Regions from separate parts of the Kitasatospora sp. NPDC087271 genome, predicted to be linked through region 2. Evidence: riboswitches for the same ligand, from Rfam matches in the RefSeq annotation. Region 2 holds a riboswitch; each other region holds the start of a gene.

Region 1 (3,218 bases), on a different contig from region 2:
CCGGTCGAGTTCGGTGGCGAGGTCCTCGGCGACGCCCGCACGTTGGTCGGCGATCAGCACTCCGGCGGCGCCGGCGGCGGCGAACCGGCGGGCGAGCTCGGCTCCCGATCCGCCGTCGAGTACCGCGATGACGACGACTGCCCCGCTGACCCGCATGGTCTGCTCCTCCCTGTGGGCGACACCGCACCGGCGCCCACGATTTCTGCGGAGGATCGTAGGCAGGTCCTGACCCTCCGCAACAGGGATTACCCCTCAGGTGACCAGGGTCACGCCCGCCACCCGGCCAAGAGCTGTCCAAGAGCTGTCCACGGACCGTCCACGGGGCGTCCACGGAGCGTTGACGGGCCGTCCGCCGGGTGTCGACGATCCGGCCCCGCCGGTCGCGTCCGCCGGAGGCGGTGCGGCCCCGACCCACCGGATACGGTCGACGCATGCCAGTGCAGCCCGATCCCGCCGCCCCGCAGCTCTTCACCTGGGAGTTCGCCACCGATCCGTACCCCGCCTACGCCTGGTTGCGCGAGCACGCCCCGGTTCACCGCACGACGCTGCCGAGCGGGGTGGAGGCCTGGCTGGTGACCCGCTACGCGGACGCGCGGCAGGCGCTGGCGGACGGCCGGCTGTCGAAGAACCCGGCGCACCACAGCGAGCAGGCGCACCGCACCGGGCGGGTGGGAATTCCGGGGGAGCGCCAGGCGGACTTGATGACGCATCTGCTGAACATCGACCCGCCGGACCACACCCGGCTGCGCCGGCTGGTGTCGAAGGCGTTCACGCCGCGCCGGGTGGCGGAGTTCGAGCCGCGGGTGCAGCAGCTCACGGACCGGCTGATCGACGGCTTCGCGCAGCGCGGTTCGGCGGACCTGATCCACGAGTTCGCGTTCCCGCTCCCCATCTACGCGATCTGCGACCTGCTGGGCGTGCCGGCCGAGGACCAGGACGACTTCCGGGACTGGGCCGGGATGATGATCCGGCACGGCGGCGGCCAACGCGGAGGCGTGGGGCGGGCGGTGAAGCGGATGCGGGCGTACCTGCTGGAGCTGATCCACCGCAAGCGGGCGGATCCGGGTGATGACTTGATCTCGGGCCTGATCCGGGCGAGCGACCACGGCGAGCACCTGAACGAGAACGAGGCCGCCGCGATGGCGTTCATCCTCCTGTTCGCGGGGTTCGAGACGACCGTCAACCTGATCGGCAACGGCACGTACGCGCTGCTGCGCAACCCGGAGCAGCGCAGGCTGCTGCAGGAGTCGGTGGTGCGCGGCGAGACGGCGCTGCTGGAGACCGGGATCGAGGAACTCCTGCGCTACGACGGGCCGGTGGAGATGGCGACGTGGCGTTTCGCGACGCGGCCGCTGTCGATCGGCGGGGTGGACATCCCGGTGGGCGATCCGGTGCTGGTGGTGCTGGCCGCGGCGGATCGCGATCCGGCCAGGTTCGCGGACGAGAACACCCTGGACCTGGCCCGCACGGACAATCCGCACCTGGGTTTCGGCCACGGGATCCACTACTGCATCGGCGCCCCGCTGGCCCGCCTGGAGGGGCGGAGCGCACTGGCCACGCTGCTTTCCCGGCTGCCGGACCTGCGGCTCGCGGAAAACCCGGAGAACCTGCGCTGGAGGGGCGGCCTGATCATGCGCGGCCTGCGGGAACTCCCGGTCGAATTCACTCCGGAGACCCGCTCTCCGCACGCGCCGCCGGTCACGCCGACCGCCGCCCCGACACGCTGACGGCATGTCTCCGGCGGCCCGTGGAGCCAGGTCTGAACCCGCATTAATCCGGACATACCGCCGCCGTTGGTAGGCGATTGACCACGCGCCGTAATTTGTGTGTGATATCGGTGATATGAGCTTGTTATTGGTCTGATGATCTGTCTACTCTCCCTGGAGTTCGCAGCTGCGGACCTCGTGCGCGGAACGCCGAATCCTGCCCGCCGCGTCACGGGAAACCGACCAGACCCTGGGCAGGGGCGGGGGAACCAGGTTTGTTGCCGTTCCCCGACGGCTTGGGGTGAAGCCGCCCGAGCGGAATCGTTTCCGCTTTCGGCGGCCGGGCCACCTCCCGGTCCGAACCCGACAGCTCACCTCGCAGGCGTGCGGAGAGGGACCTCTTCATGCTGTTCGTTGGAACCGGCCGCCACCGCCGTCGCACCCAGACCGAGAAGGCCATCGCCGTCGCCGGTGTGGCCGGCGTCGGACTCGCGATGCCGCTCCTCACCGCCACCGGCGCCTCCGCCGCCCCGGCCTCCACCTGGGACGCCGTCGCCCAGTGCGAGAGCGGCGGCAACTGGAGCATCAACACCGGCAACGGCTTCTCCGGCGGCCTGCAGTTCACGCCCAGCACCTGGAAGGCGTACGGCGGCACCTCCTACGCCCCGCAGGCCAACCAGGCCAGCAAGGCGCAGCAGATCTCGGTCGCCGAGAAGGTGCTGGCCTCGCAGGGCCCGGGCGCCTGGCCGGTCTGCTCCCAGAAGGCCGGCCTGAGCAAGGGCGGCGCCCCGGCCTCCGTGGACACCTCCACGGACGCCAAGCCCGCCAAGCAGTCCGCCGCCAAGCCGACCCAGCAGGCGCAGGCCCCGAAGCCCGCCCAGCAGCCGGTCAAGCAGGCCGCCCCGAAGCCGGCCGCCCAGCAGCCCGTCCAGCAGGCCCCGCAGCAGACGCAGCCGCAGACCCAGGGCTTCTCCGGCAAGGCCGGCTGGGATGCCGACGCGAAGGTGTACTGGTACCAGAACAACGGCGCCTGGTACTGGACCAGCCACCAGAGCGTCTACCAGCAGTACGCGGGCCAGCCCGCCGCCCAGCCGCAGTACGCGCCCCGCGCCGCGCAGCCCGCGCAGTCCGCCCCGGCCGCGCAGCCCGCCGCCGCGCAGGGCGGTCACGACTACACCGTCCGGGCCGGCGACACGCTGTCGACGATCGCCGCCGCCCAGGGCGTGTCCGGCGGCTGGCAGTCGGTGTACGACGGCAACCGCGGCACCGTCGGCGGCAACCCCAACCTGATCATGCCCGGCCAGGTGCTGCACCTCGGCTGAGCGGCCCGGGCCCTGAACGGCCCGCGCCCTGCGGGCGAAGGGGGACGGGACCCGTCCCCCTTCGCCCGCATTCCCCCGTATTCGCCCGCTTCGATCGGGCAAGCAGGTGAACTACCGGTGGGTAGCCGGGCCACACGCTGAGACGGGACCGAGGCCAGCGCGGCCCCGGGGGCCGGGGCGGTTAGGCTCT
Region 2 (3,218 bases):
GTCTCGCCCTGGAGCCGCTGCTGCGCCTCCTGGGCGGCGTTGTACTTCTCGGACGCCTGCTCGGCCTCGCCGTAGAGCTGCTCCACCTGCGCCTTGACGTCCTTGCGGGTGGGCGTGTCCGGCGCGGCGGGGGCGGCCTGGGCACTGCCGCCCGTCGTCACACCCAGGGCGGTGGCGGCGGCCGCGGTCAGCACCAGCGCACGGGCGAGCAGTTGGGAACGACGGTGCACGGGCATGGCGGCAGCGGCTCCGATCCGGCGGTGGGGCCCCGCCGCCGCCCCAACGCGGGCGGCCCTGGAAGCGGAGTCCGGTGGCAGACGTTAGCGAGTCCGGGCAACCGAGTCCAAACCCCTGCCAACCCGAATATTTGACCCGCAATCGGACATCAGTCCGAGACGCCGGAAAAGCCGCAGGCCCGGCCTTCCGTGGTGGAAGGCCGGGCCTGGGAGGGCCTGAGCGGGGATCAGACCCGCACGATGGAGGTCAGCGGCATGTTGCCGACGGCCTCGTAGCGGACCGACGCGCCCGGCTTGGGCGCGTGCAGCACCTGGCCGTTGCCCGCGTAGATGCCGACGTGGTGGGCGTCCCCGTAGAAGATCAGCAGGTCGCCGGGCTGGGCCTGGGAGAGGTCGGTGCCGATCCGGGTACCGGCGTGGGCCTGCTCCTGCGAGGTGCGCGGCAGCGAGACGTCGACCTGGTTGAACGCCCAGACCATCAGGCCCGAGCAGTCGAAGGAGCCGGGGCCGGAGGCGCCGTAGACGTACGGGCTGCCGATCTTGGAGGCGGCGATGGACAGCGCCGCGGCGCCGCGCGAGCTGCCGGCGCTCGGCTTGGTGACCGGCGCGGCGGGGGCCTGCGACGCGCTCAGGTCGGTGCGGCTGTTGTCGCGGGAGGAGCGGTCGGCGGCCTGCTGGGCCGCCGCCTGCTGCTGGGCGGCCTTCGCCGCGGCGTCGGCCTTCGCCTTGGCCTCGGCGGCGGCCTTCTCCTCGGCCGCGCGGATCGCCTGGCGCTCCTGCTCGGACAGGGTGTTGAAGAGGTCCTGCGCGGCCTTGAGCTTGCCCTGGACCTCGTCCTTGGCGCTCTTCAGCTGCTGGGTGGTGGTCTCCATCTCGGCGAGCTTGCCCTGGGCCTCGGAGCGCACCTGGTCGAGCTTGCGCTGCTCGTCCTGGAGCTGCTTGAGCTGGCCCTTCTGGGTGCCGCCGGCCTGGTTCAGCGTGTCGGCCTGGCTCAGGAAGGTGTCCGGGCTGGCGGAGAACATCAGCTGGACGGTCTGGGATATGCCGCCGTTGCGGTACTGCTCGCCGGCGATCTCGGCCAGGCCGCCCTGGAGGTCGGTCACCTGTCCCTGCTGCCGCGCCACCTGGTCCTGCAGGTCGGTGACCTGCTTCTGCAGCTGCTGCTGCTTCTCCTGGGCGGCGTTGAGCTTCTCGGTCGCGACCTCGGCCTGCTCGTTGAGCTGGTCGACCTGCTCCTTGACCTGGTCCTTGGTCGGCTGCGGGTCGGCGTGGGCGCCGGACTGCGCGGACAGCGCGACGGCCGCCGCGGCGAAGCCGGTCAGGATCGAGACCCGGGTGCGACTGGCGGGCTTGGGACGACGATGGGACGCCACGAAGGCGGACTCCTTCTTCCTACGCCGTCTACCGGGTGAGCTGACGGGTTCGGGCCGGAAGCGTGCCCTACGACGCCTCACGGCCGTTCCACCGGCCGACCTGGCGCCGATTCACCCCGGAGGAACGTGGTTCCCCGGCTCCGTTCGACAGCACCCCCGACTGCTGGGCTCCCCGTCGGGCAGGCACTGGGCCCGCCCCGCTGCGTCACGAACTCGACGGAAACCACCGCCGCCACCCTGGCTGGGTGATCGGGAGTGCGGTGGTTCGGGGCACGACCCTAGTAACTGAACCGTGATCCGTTCAAATCCTTGTCAGAAAAAAGACGGAAGAAGACCAAAGTTCTTTTGTGAATATGACACATAGTGATCACCGCCGTACATAAAGCTGATCACTCTTCATCGGGGAGTCATGCTGCGGACAAAACCCGAACGCCACCCCCGGTCCGAGGGTGGCGTGGATCACAGGCCCGGACGGGCCCTTCGGGCGTGTCGGGACGTCAGACCCGGCGGATCGTGTTGATCTGCATCGCGTCGACCTTCATCACCTTCACCACGTCACCGGTGTGCGGCGCGTGCACCACCATGCCGTTGCCGATGTACATCCCGACGTGGTGCCGGTCGGGGCCGTAGATGACCAGGTCGCCCGGCTGGGCCTGGTCCAGCGAGACCCTGGTGCCGACGTTGCCCTGCTCCTGCGAGGTGCGCGGCAGCGAGACGCCGGCCTGGCCGTACGCCCAGACCATCAGGCCCGAGCAGTCGAAGGTGGTCGAGCCGGTGGCGCCCCACACGTACGGCGAGCCCTGCTTGCTCATCGCCTTGGCGACGGCCACGCCCGCGTAGCCGCCGGCCTGCGGGAGGCTGCCGAGGTCGGCACGGTCGCTGCCGCGCGAGGCGCGGTCGTCCTGCTGCTGCTGGGCCCGCAGCGCGGCGCGGTCGGAGGCGCTGAGCGAGTTCAGCAGGTCCTGCGCGGCCTTCAGCTTCTGGTTGACGTCCGTCTTGGCCTGGTTCAGGTCCTTGGTGGTGGAGTCGAGCGAGGCCAGGACGGCGGCGGCCTCGGACTTCTCCTGGTCCAGCCGACGCTGCTGGTCCAGCAGGCCCTTGAGCGCCTCGGACTCGCTGGCGCTTGCCTGCTGGGCGCTGGACGCCTTCTCCAGGTAGCCCGACGGGTCCGAGGAGAGCATCAGCTGGACGGACGGGTCGATGCCGCCGGTGCGGTACTGCTCGCCCGCCACGCCGGCCAGGCCGGTCTGCAGCTGGGTCATCTCGTCCTGGCTGCGGGCCACCTTGTCCTGCAGCTGGTCGGACTGCTTGCGGAGCTGGTCGGCCCGCTCCTTGGCGCCGTTGTACTTCTCCGCCGCCTGCTCCTGGTCCTGCTGGAGCTGGTCGATCTGCGCCTTGACGTCGCTCTTGCTCGGCTGGGGCGCGGCGTGCGCGGCGACCTGCGCGGAGAGGGCGACCGCGGTCGCCGCGGCAGCGGTGAGCACGGAGACCCGGGCGCGGCTCGGCTGCTTGGGACGGCGGTGGGAGGCCAAGGGAATTGCTCCTTCTTCCATCGGCCTCACCCGATCAGGTGAGAATCCGGAAAATAGGTTTGACGCCACACCCTAGG
Region 3 (3,218 bases), on a different contig from region 2:
GCGTACGGGGCGGACGTCGCGGATCCGGAGGCGGTGCGGGAGTGGCTGACCGGCTTCCGGGAGCTGGCGCAGGAGGAGCGGCTGGCCGTGTTCGCCGCACTGGCGCAGACCGGCTGGCTGGACGAGGTGGACGAGCAGGGCTGGAGCCCGACCCGGGTGATCTCGGTCGGCATGGCCACCGACGGCGCGCGCCGGCTGCTGGAGCAGGGCCTGATGCGGCGCAGCTACCGCAACCTGGCCGAGCTGACCGCGCTGGGCCGGCCGATGCCGGACGAACTGGCCGGGGACTTCGGGGCGTTCGAGGAGGCCGCGGTGGAGGCCGCGCTCGACCTGTACGGGGAGTGGACGGTGCCCGGGCTGCCGCGACTGCTGGTGGAGGAGTTCCCGGACCTCGCGCCGGAGCCGGGGCAGGAGGAGATCGACGCGTACCTGGCCGGGCTGGCGCAGGAGGAGTTCGACGCCCGCCTGGAGGGGCTGGCGGGCCCGGCGCAGGAGGAGTTCGACGCGCACCCGGCGGAGCCGGCGCACCCGGCGGAGTCGGCGGAGTCGGCGGACCCGGCGCAGGAGTGACGCGGCGAAGCCCCGGCCGCGGTGCCTTCTGGTTCCGGCGGCCGGGGCTTCGCGGGTGCGTCAGGGGTTGAGGCCGCGCTGCTGGAACCAGGTCTCCGGGTCGACGGGGGCGCCGCCACCGGGGCGGACCTCCACGTGCAGGTGCGCGCCGGTGACGTTGCCGGTGGCGCCGACCTTGCCGATCTGCTGGCCGGAGCCGACCTTGCCGGAGCCCTTGATGATCGAGGAGAGGTGGCAGTACCAGATCTCGGTGCCGTCGGGCAGGGTCTCGACGATCCGGTAGCCGTACGAGCCGGACCAGCCGGCCGAGGTGATGGTGCCCTGGCCGACCGCGTAGACGGGGGTGCCGGTGTCGGCGGCGAAGTCCAGGCCGGTGTGCAGGTGGGCCCAGTAGCGGGCGCTCTGGCCGTAGTGGGCGGTGAGGTGGTAGTCGCGCACCGGCAGGGTGAGGGCGGCGGCCTTGGCCCGCTCGGCCTCCTCGGCGGCCCGCTTGGCCTCGGCCTCCTTGGCGGCGGCCTTGGCCTCCGCCTCCTTCGCGGCCTGGACGCGGGCGTCCTCCTCGGCGGCGGTGCGCTGGCTGTCGGCCTGCAGCTGGATGCGGGCGGCGAGCGCGAGGCCGGGGTCGGCGGAGAGGGCGACCGGGGTCTCGTCCGGGGTCTCGATGGCGGGGGCGGCGGCCGGGGTGGCGGAGGCGAAGCCGGTGGCGCCCAGGGTGGCGGCGACGGCGGTGACGCCGAGCAGCGGGGAGGTCCCACGGACCTGACGCGGCATCCGGTGCCGGTTGGTCTCGGCCTCCGGGCCCGCGTACTCGGGGCCGTCCGGGCCGGGGTGGTCGAGGAGCCGGGTACCTGCTGCGAGGCCGGCCGGGTGTGCCGGAGTGTGCGTCGACGCCACGGAGGCGCGCTCCTTTCCTTCCTTCGCGCCTACCGGGTTAGCTGACGGGTTCGGAGCAGGAAGGTCTCCTACGGCCGGGCCGGAGCCCCGCCGATTCACCCCAAGGAACGTGGTTCCCCGGCTCCCTGACCTGCCCGGAGGCCGGTCGGCGGGATTAGGCGACGGCGCACGGTGCCGTCTGGGTACGGCGTTGACGACCGCGCTGCGTTATCAAACGTTAATCCTAGGAGGCCCTGATTCCAAGCCGTTCGCCCGGGACGACCGGAGACGGGCGGGGCACTCCGGGGCACGACGGGCGTTTTGTTCCCCTTGGGCACCCCTGCACCCCCTTGAGCACCGTTGACGCCACCTCACGTGATCGGACGTCAACGAACGACCCTTCATCCGCGCACTCCCCGCCGGCCTCCCCCGCTCCGCAGGGCGCGAGGGCTTGACGGCTAAGGCTATTAGCCTTAGCTTTACGGCTATCGGCGGCAGCGCCGAAGCCCCGCACCGGCAACCCTCCGGAGGCCCACCGTGAACGCCACCAGCGCCCCCACCACCCAGTACCTCGACGTCACCGGCGGCCGCCTCGCCTACGACGACACCCGACAGGGCGACGGCGCCCCCGTCGTGCTGCTCCCCGGAATGCTCGACACCCGCGCCGCCTACCGGCACCTCCGCCCGCTGCTGGCCGCCGCCGGCCGCCGGGTCGTCACCATGGACCTGCGCGGCTTCGGGGAATCCTCGATCATCTGGGACGACTACTCCCCCGCCGCCATCGCCACCGACGTCCTCGCCCTGCTCGACCACCTCGGCATCGACCGCGCCGTCCTGGTCGGCAACTCCTACACCGGCGCGACGGTCGTCAAGGCCGCCGGCGACGCCCCCGAGCGGGTCGCCGGCATCGCCCTGATCGACGCCTTCGTCGAGAACCCCCCGCCCGGCGCCCTCATGCGCGGCGCCCTCCGCGTCATGGGCTTCCTGACCGTCCACTCGCCCGCCTTCTGGGGCCTCTACCACCGCAAGCTGGCCTACCCGGGCGCCAAGCCCGCCGACTTCGACCCGTACGTGGCCGGACTCGTCGCCGCCATGCGCACCCCCGGCCGCAAGACCGCCACCCGCGGACACGTCAGCGGGGACTCCGCGCCCGTCGGCTGGACCGCGGCCGTGCGCTGCCCCTCGCTCGTCATCATGGGCAGCAAGGACCCCGACTTCCCCGAGCCGGAAGCCGTCGCCGACCGGCAGGCCGCCGCGCTCAACGCGCGGAAGGTCATGATCGACGGATCCGGGCACTACCCGATGGCCGACAACCCGCAGGCCACCGCCGGCGCCCTGCTGCCCTTCCTCGCCGAACTCGCCTGAGCCCCGCCCGCCCACGTCAGCCACGCCACGCCCCGCCACGTACGCCTTCCACCGACGGAGAGCCCACACCATGCCCCGAGTAGGACTCACCCCCGAGCAGGTCGTCGACCACGCCATCGCCCTCATCGACGAGCAGGGCGCCGACGCCCTCACCCTGGCCGCCGTCGCCGCCCGGGCCGGGGTCGCCACCCCGTCGCTGTACAAGCACGTCAGCGGCGGCCTCGCCGAACTGCGGCGGCTCATCGCCGTCCGGGTCACCGAGGAACTCGCCGACCGGCTCGCCGAGGCCGCCGTCGGCCGCAGCGGCGACGACGCCGTCGACACCGTCCTGCGCGCCTACCACGCGTACGCCACCGAGTACCCGCACCGCTACAACGCCCTCCCGCAGGCCCCGCAGCCGGACGACGACC

Evidence for each region. A riboswitch is a leader RNA that binds a small molecule or an ion and turns the genes downstream of it on or off. The one in region 2 is predicted to bind cyclic di-AMP.
Region 1: it holds a riboswitch for cyclic di-AMP, as region 2 does, so the genes downstream of both, ACIO9K_RS10030 (transglycosylase family protein) here and ACIO9K_RS25585 (NlpC/P60 family protein) in region 2, are expected to answer to the same signal.
Region 3: it holds a riboswitch for cyclic di-AMP, as region 2 does, so the genes downstream of both, ACIO9K_RS06755 (M23 family metallopeptidase) here and ACIO9K_RS25585 (NlpC/P60 family protein) in region 2, are expected to answer to the same signal.

What each region holds. Positions count from the first base shown of each region.
Region 1 is NZ_JBIUYQ010000004.1:273,975-277,192, forward strand. Features, by position in the region: gene ACIO9K_RS10020 (SDR family NAD(P)-dependent oxidoreductase) at 1-156, opposite strand, end outside; gene ACIO9K_RS10025 (cytochrome P450) at 432-1,727, shown strand; cyclic di-AMP (ydaO/yuaA leader) riboswitch at 1,938-2,105, shown strand; gene ACIO9K_RS10030 (transglycosylase family protein) at 2,111-3,028, shown strand.
Region 2 is NZ_JBIUYQ010000016.1:178,821-182,038, forward strand. Features, by position in the region: gene ACIO9K_RS25580 (NlpC/P60 family protein) at 1-236, opposite strand, end outside; gene ACIO9K_RS25585 (NlpC/P60 family protein) at 464-1,609, opposite strand; cyclic di-AMP (ydaO/yuaA leader) riboswitch at 1,620-1,769, opposite strand; gene ACIO9K_RS25590 (NlpC/P60 family protein) at 2,107-3,141, opposite strand.
Region 3 is NZ_JBIUYQ010000002.1:797,871-801,088, reverse strand. Features, by position in the region: gene ACIO9K_RS06760 (hypothetical protein) at 1-570, shown strand, start outside; gene ACIO9K_RS06755 (M23 family metallopeptidase) at 631-1,464, opposite strand; cyclic di-AMP (ydaO/yuaA leader) riboswitch at 1,477-1,635, opposite strand; gene ACIO9K_RS06750 (alpha/beta fold hydrolase) at 1,981-2,808, shown strand; gene ACIO9K_RS06745 (TetR-like C-terminal domain-containing protein) at 2,879-3,218, shown strand, end outside.